Accumulibacter sp.: one gene and its partner. The protein of the gene in region 2 binds, or shares a complex with, the protein of the main gene of each other region. Links are inferred from orthologs where the notes say so. Each region holds a gene or a part of one and is shown on either strand. Other genes may lie near its edges. The genes, in order: V5B60_RS21315 and V5B60_RS08130.

Region 1 (3,019 bases), 3.1 Mb from region 2 along the record:
CGGCCCGACCTTCGAGGCGATCGATCCGGTACGCGGCATCACCAACCTGTCGAGCGGCAGGATGGGTTACGCCATCGCGCGCGCGGCGCGCGAGGCGGGTGCACGGGTGACCCTGGTCTCGGGCCCGGTCCACCTGCCCTGCCCGACCGGTGTCAACCGCATCGACGTCACCAGTGCACGCGACATGCACGCCGAGGTCATGGCGCATGTGGCCCGGCACGGGGTCTTCATCGCCGTTGCCGCGGTCGCGGACTACCGCCCGGCGCGGACCATCACGCAGAAGATCAAGAAGGGCGCGCAGGTGACACCACCGGCGATCGAGTTGGTGCTGAATCCGGACATTCTCGCCGAGGTCGCCGCCCTGCCCGCGCCGCCGCTGTGCGTCGGTTTCGCCGCCGAGAGCGAGCACCTCGCCCTCTACGCCGAGCAGAAGCGCCGCAGCAAGGGCATTCCGCTCATCGTCGGCAACCTGATCCAGGACGGCTTTGGTGGCGACGACAACCGGCTGATCCTGTTCGACGACGACGGCCAGCACCCCCTGGCAGCAGCTTCCAAGCTCGTGCTCGCCCGGCAACTGGTGGCGCACATCGCCGGCCTGCTGGCGAAACGCGGATGAGCGGACGCGGCCAGAAGGTGGACATCAAACTGCTCGACGCGCGCCTGCGCGAGCAGCCGCCGCACTACGCGACAGCGGGATCGGCCGGGCTCGACCTGCGCGCCTGCATCGAGCAGCCGCTCGTCATCGCACCCGGCGAGACGCGCCTGATTCCGACCGGCATCGCGATCCACCTGGCTGATCCGGGACTGGCAGCGATGATCCTGCCGCGCTCAGGCCTCGGCCACCGGCATGGCATCGTGCTCGGCAATCTGGTCGGCCTGATCGACTCCGACTACCAGGGCGAGATCATGGTGTCGACCTGGAACCGCGGGCACGAACCCTTCATGCTGCGACCGCTCGACCGATTGGCGCAACTGGTGGTGGTACCGGTGCTGCAGATGTCGTTCAACGTCGTCGACGACTTCGCCGCCAGCGCCCGTGGCGATGGCGGTTTTGGCAGCACCGGGCACGCCTGAGAGCTTGTGAAGAAATCGTCGCCAGCAGGCCGTGATGCGAGTCGCAAGCGAGCGAAAGACGAGACCTGTCAGATCGATGGGCAAGGGGTGAGCGCGTGCGCAACGCCGCAGATCGGTCGCGCGGGGGGTTGCTTCACAACCTCTGCCGCCGCTGTGCCGCCAGGCGCATGGGCACCGTCAGTCGCTGCGCCGTCGCAGCATCACGCCAGCGGCGGCGAGGAAGCCGATGAAGCAAAGCCCCGACCAGTTGGCCATCGACAGGCCGAGCAGGACCCAGTCCTTGCTCGAGCAGAAACCGGTGGCGAGAAACATCTGTGGCCACAGGGCGCCAAACCAGTCGACGATCCGCTCGATCAGCGTCGGCTCGCCGAAACCGCACTCCATCCCCTCCTGCGGCAGGTATTGCAGCCAGCTCTGATAAGCCGCGGTCGCCACGCCGCCGGCCGCCACCACGGCCAACAGGATGCTCGACACGCGGGCGGCAGCGGGCAACAGTGCGCCGACCAGCGCGAGCAAGGCGATCGACAGGAAGAGCAGGCGCTGGAAGATGCACAGTGGGCAGGGCTGCAGGCGCATGATCTCGCCGATCCCCCAGCCGGCCAGAGTCAGACCGATTGCCGCCGCGGCCAGCAGGAGCAGGATCGTGCGCGGCGATCGCCCGACCAGGGGTTTCACCGCTCAGACCGGGACATAGCTGCGCAGGCGCAGAGACAGTTCCCGCAACTGCCGCACGCCCGAGTTCTCGGCCCGCTCACACCAGTCCTGCAGCGCCTTGAGGAGGAACTCGCCGGAGACGTTCGACCGCTCCCAGAGCGCGATCAGTTCATCGCGCATGGCGTATGCGGTCTGCAGCGCTCGACTTTCGTCCAGCATCATTTCGAGCCTGCCGCGAGCCTCCTGCGGGATCGTCCGTGAATCGGCAGCGAGCCAGCGCTTCAGGCCGCGGAAGCGCCGGCCGTGCTGCAGTCGGGCGAGTTCCTCGCGATACACCTGCTTCAGCGAGCGGGCATACTGGGCCAGCAGGTCGTAGCGGTTGGCAATCACCGCCTGCAGGGTGTTGGCGTCGACCACCGGCCGCAGGCCTCCCAGGCGCGGTCTGGGCGCGACCCGCTTGATCTGTGCCAGGCGAAGCGCTGCCAGGATGCGGATGTAGAGCCATCCGAGATCGAACTCGTACCACCGGATCGACAATCGGGCCGACGTGGGAAAGGTATGATGGTTGTTGTGCAGTTCCTCGCCGCCGATCAGGAGGCCCCAAGGGCTGATGTTCGTACTCGCATCGGCCGGGCTGAAGTTGCGGTAGCCCCAGAAATGCCCGAGGCCGTTGATGACGCCGGCTGCCCAGAAGGGAATCCAGGCCATCTGGACCAGCCAGATCAGCGACCCGGCAGCAATGCCGAAGACCAGCACATCCACGGCCAGCATGATGGCGACGCCCAGTTTGTGCCACGGCGTATACAGATGCCTCTCGAGCCAGTCATCCGGTGTGCCGTGACCGTAACGCTGCAGGGTATCGCGCTTCCTGGCCTCCGCGACATAGAGGAAGACGCCGGTCCACAGGACCCGGTGGATGCCATGCACCTGCGGGCTGTGCGGATCATCCACCGTCTCGCAGCGGGCGTGATGCTTGCGGTGGACCGCCGCCCACTCCTTCGTCACCATGCCGGTGGTCAACCACAACCAGAGACGGAAGAAATGGGCCACCAGGGGGTGCAACTCGAGCGCACGATGCGCCTGCTGCCGATGCAGGAAGACCGTCACCGCAACGATCGTGACGTGGGTCAGGCCGAGGGTCATCAGGACGTAGCCCCACCAGGGCCAATCGACCATTCCAGCGTACATGCGCGACATTCCGGAAAAGTTGGGCAGCCGGCGATTTTAAGGCAATCGGGCGCCACCACCAAACGCCGGTGAGGACGCGCCGCCCGGCTCCCGGTCGCAGGGC
Region 2 (3,286 bases):
GCAATGCCGAGGCGATCGAGGCCGCGGCTGCCCGCCTGCAGGGCGACGGCCTCGACGTGCTGCCCCACTGCGCCGACGTCACCGACGCCAGCGCCATCGCCGCTCTCGCCGCTCGCCTGCGGCGAGAGTTCGGCCGCGTGGACATCCTGGTCAACAACGCCGGCATCTTCCCCGAAGCACGCGACTTTGCCCGGCCGCCGCAGGCGGCGAGCGTCTTCGTCGTCGAGCCGGAAACCGTCGCGACGACGATCGACTGCAATGCGCTGGCGGCGCTGCGCCTGCTGCAGGCCTGCGTGCCGCTGATGCGCGAAAACGGCTACGGCCGCATCGTCAACGTCTCGTCGGGGATGGGGCAACTGAGCGAGATGGGCGGTTTCTGGCCCGGCTACCGGATGTCGAAGGCGGCGCTCAATGCGCTGACCCGACTGGCGGCCAACGAACTGGCAGGCACGGCGATCAAGATCAACTCGGTTTGCCCCGGCTGGTGTCGCACCGGGATGGGCGGCGAGAACGCCACGCGCAGTGCCGAAGACGGCGCCAGCGGCATCGTCTGGGCCGCGCTGCTGCCGGCAGACGGCCCCAGCGGAGGCTTCTTCCGTGACGGCAAGGCAATCGACTGGTAAGGTGGCGGGACCAACGAGGCGGACCACCGCGACCTAGCTCGGCGGCGGCTGCCGCGGCTTGCGTGGCGCAGCCGCGAAGACGCGGTCGTAGACGGTGTTTGGCAGGAGCCGCAACAGTTTGCCGACGATGGCCATCTGCCACGGCACGACGGCGTAGCTGCGGCCCCGTTCGATGACGCGAGCAAAACGCGTCGCCGCCTCGTCGGCGGCAAGGAGAAAGGGCATCGGGAAACGATTCACCTCGGTCATCGGCGTCCTGACGTAGCCCGGACAGATGGTGACCACGCGGACTCCCGAAGCGCGCAGTTCGAGACGCAGGCTCTCGAGATAGCTGATCGCTGCCGCCTTCGACGCGCAATAGGCGGCGGCGCCCGCCAGGCCGCGGATGCCTGCCAGCGAGGCGATGCCGACCAGGCGGCCGCGCCCGGCCTGTCGCATGGCGGCAATGAACGGCGAGAAGGTCGCCGCCATGCCGAAATGGTTGACCTCCATCACGCGCCGGATCGCCTCGAGGTCCGCGGCGTCCTCGGTCAGCGTGCCAACCGAGACACCGGCGTTGGCGATCACGACATCGGGAACCCCGAAAGAATCGATGAAGTCTGCTGCCGCGGCGCGCAGGGCTTCGGCTTCGGTGACGTCGAGCGGGTACGCCCTGACGCGCTCCGGCCAGCGCGTCGACAACTCGTGCAGCAACTGGGGTCGGCGGGCGACGAGCCCAAGCCGCGCCCCGCGCGCGCCGTAGTGCTCGGCCAGCGCCCGGCCGATGCCGGACGAAGCCCCGGTAATGAAGACTCGCTGCACGGCAGGCGGCTCAGTGGCTGTGGATCACCAACTCCCGCTCACCCGAAGCCGGTGCGCGGAGGCCTCACTTCTTGCCGCGCTCGCGCCGGACCTTGCCGATCACCTGATCGGTCAGCGCCAGCAAGTCATTGAAGTTCTTGAGGTCCTTGCCGGTGACCAGGTACTTGCCATCGACGGCGAGCGCCGGGACGCCCTGTATTCCGTACGCCTTGGCCATCTGATCGGCCTGCTTGACCCGGCTGAGGACACCGAAGGAGTTGTAGGCCTCGGCGAACTTCTTGCCGTCGATGCCGCGCGCCGTGGCCCATGCGATGACGCTCTGGTCGTCGAAGAGCTTGCCGCCCTGACGGTGAAGCGTTTCGAAGACGGCGCTGTCCAGCCGCGCGAGATCGCCCGTCGCCTCGAGCGCGTAGAACAGTCGCGCCAGGGGCGCCCATTGCGGACGGCCGAAAGTGATCGGCACCCGCTTCAGGACGACGTCGGCCGGCAGCGCCGACGACCACTTGCTGAGGGTGGGGTGCAACTCACTGCAATGCGGACAGGCGTACGAAAAGAACTCGATGACCTCGATCTTCGCCGGATTGTCGGTCGTCTGTTGGGGAACGATCGCAACGAAGTCGCGCCCGGCGACGAGTTCGGCCCGTACCGGCAGTGCCACCGCCAGCAAGGCGATGACGAGGGTCAGCAACCAACCAGCAGAACGTGCGTGCATCGATCTCTCTCCTTCAAGCCTGCAAATGAACTTGCCGCGCGGCCGCCCTGCCGCGTTGCACCGTCGTTTCCCCCATCCTCGCCGACCTGGCATCTCCTTCCCTGCCCTCTCCCGCATGCCGGACGGCCCCCGGTCGATGCGAGGACATCAGCCGGGTCGCTCAGTCGCGGCGCACGACGTTGGCGTCGATTCCCTGTTTGGCCAGATCGGCGCGCATGTGATTCACGTCGTCCATCTTGTGGTAAGGACCGAGCCGCACACGGTACCAGACCTTGTCCTGCAGCATCACCTGCTGGATCCGCGCCTCTGCTCCCATCAACGCCAACCGCGCCTTCTGGTTGTCTGCGTCGCTGGCGCTCTGGAACGAGCCCGCCTGCAGATAGATGGGCTCGCGGAGGGTGTTCTCGCTTTTTGCCTCGGCTGGCTTGGCGGCAGCGGTCTTGCTCTCTGCGGTCTTCCCTTCCGTCTGCTTTCCTTCCGCCGTCCTGGTCTCGCCCGTCTTCGTCTCGGTCGGCCGGTTCTCGGTCGGCCTGGTGTCGATCGGCTTCGTTTCGGTGGGCTTGCCGATGGTCGGCCGAGCTTCGGCCGGCCGGTGTTCGTCGGGTTTCGGCTCGGGAACCGCTTCCGCATTGCCCGGCAGGATCTTGTAGAAGTCGAAACGTGGCTTCTCTGGAACCGGGTCGCCCGGCTTGCCCGGCAATGCGACCGGCGGCGCCGAAGCGACCGGCGGCACTTCGGCGGCCTGCTGCCCGGCTGGCTTGCTGCCGACCGGCGGCGGCAGCTTGGGCTGCTGACCGGTCGTCGTAAAGGGCAGCGGCGTCTTGTTGACGTACCAGACGACCGCGGCGACCGCGATGACGCCAAGAACGAGGCCGATGAACAGGCCGAACAGCGTGCCACCGCCCGATTTCCTGCCAGGCGGCGCCTTGCGGGGTTTCATGTCACGACTCATGGCAATCCTCTGTGCTCTGACTACATCGATTCCGGACAGCTGACACCGAGTATCGACATGCCGTTGCGGATCACCTGCCGCACGGCTGCGGCCAGCGCCACGCGCGCCTCCCGTACCGCCGGCGCATCGACCAGGATGCGTTCGGCATTGTAGTAGCTGTGGAATTCGGCTGCCAGATCCTTCAGGTAGAAGGCGACG

What was found.
Region 1: the proteins of V5B60_RS08130 (region 2) and V5B60_RS21315 are in contact, whole or in part, in a solved structure (PDB 2HI7), measured with the Escherichia coli proteins. The link is inferred for Accumulibacter sp. from one-to-one orthologs.

What each region holds. Positions count from the first base shown.
Region 1 is NZ_JAZKUG010000001.1:5,026,933-5,029,951, forward strand. Bases 1-2,707 are described here. They hold V5B60_RS21315 (disulfide bond formation protein B), read right to left. Parts: upstream 1,750-2,707; coding sequence 1,252-1,749; downstream 1-1,251. Other genes in these bases: coaBC (bifunctional phosphopantothenoylcysteine decarboxylase/phosphopantothenate--cysteine ligase CoaBC), read left to right, coding at 1-616; dut (dUTP diphosphatase), read left to right, coding at 613-1,074; V5B60_RS21320 (DesA family fatty acid desaturase), read right to left, coding at 1,753-2,707. Also shown: more of V5B60_RS21320, read right to left, coding at 2,708-2,916. UniProt on the Escherichia coli protein: Required for disulfide bond formation in some periplasmic proteins such as PhoA or OmpA. Acts by oxidizing the DsbA protein.
Region 2 is NZ_JAZKUG010000001.1:1,884,475-1,887,760, reverse strand. Bases 313-3,286 are described here. They hold V5B60_RS08130 (thiol:disulfide interchange protein DsbA/DsbL), read right to left. Parts: upstream 2,137-3,286; coding sequence 1,489-2,136; downstream 313-1,488. Other genes in these bases: argS (arginine--tRNA ligase), read right to left, coding at 3,109-3,286; V5B60_RS08125 (SPOR domain-containing protein), read right to left, coding at 2,297-3,076; V5B60_RS08135 (SDR family oxidoreductase), read right to left, coding at 657-1,424; V5B60_RS08140 (SDR family NAD(P)-dependent oxidoreductase), read left to right, coding at 313-623. Also shown: more of V5B60_RS08140, read left to right, coding at 1-312. UniProt on the Escherichia coli protein: Required for disulfide bond formation in some periplasmic proteins such as PhoA or OmpA. Acts by transferring its disulfide bond to other proteins and is reduced in the process. DsbA is reoxidized by DsbB. Required for pilus biogenesis.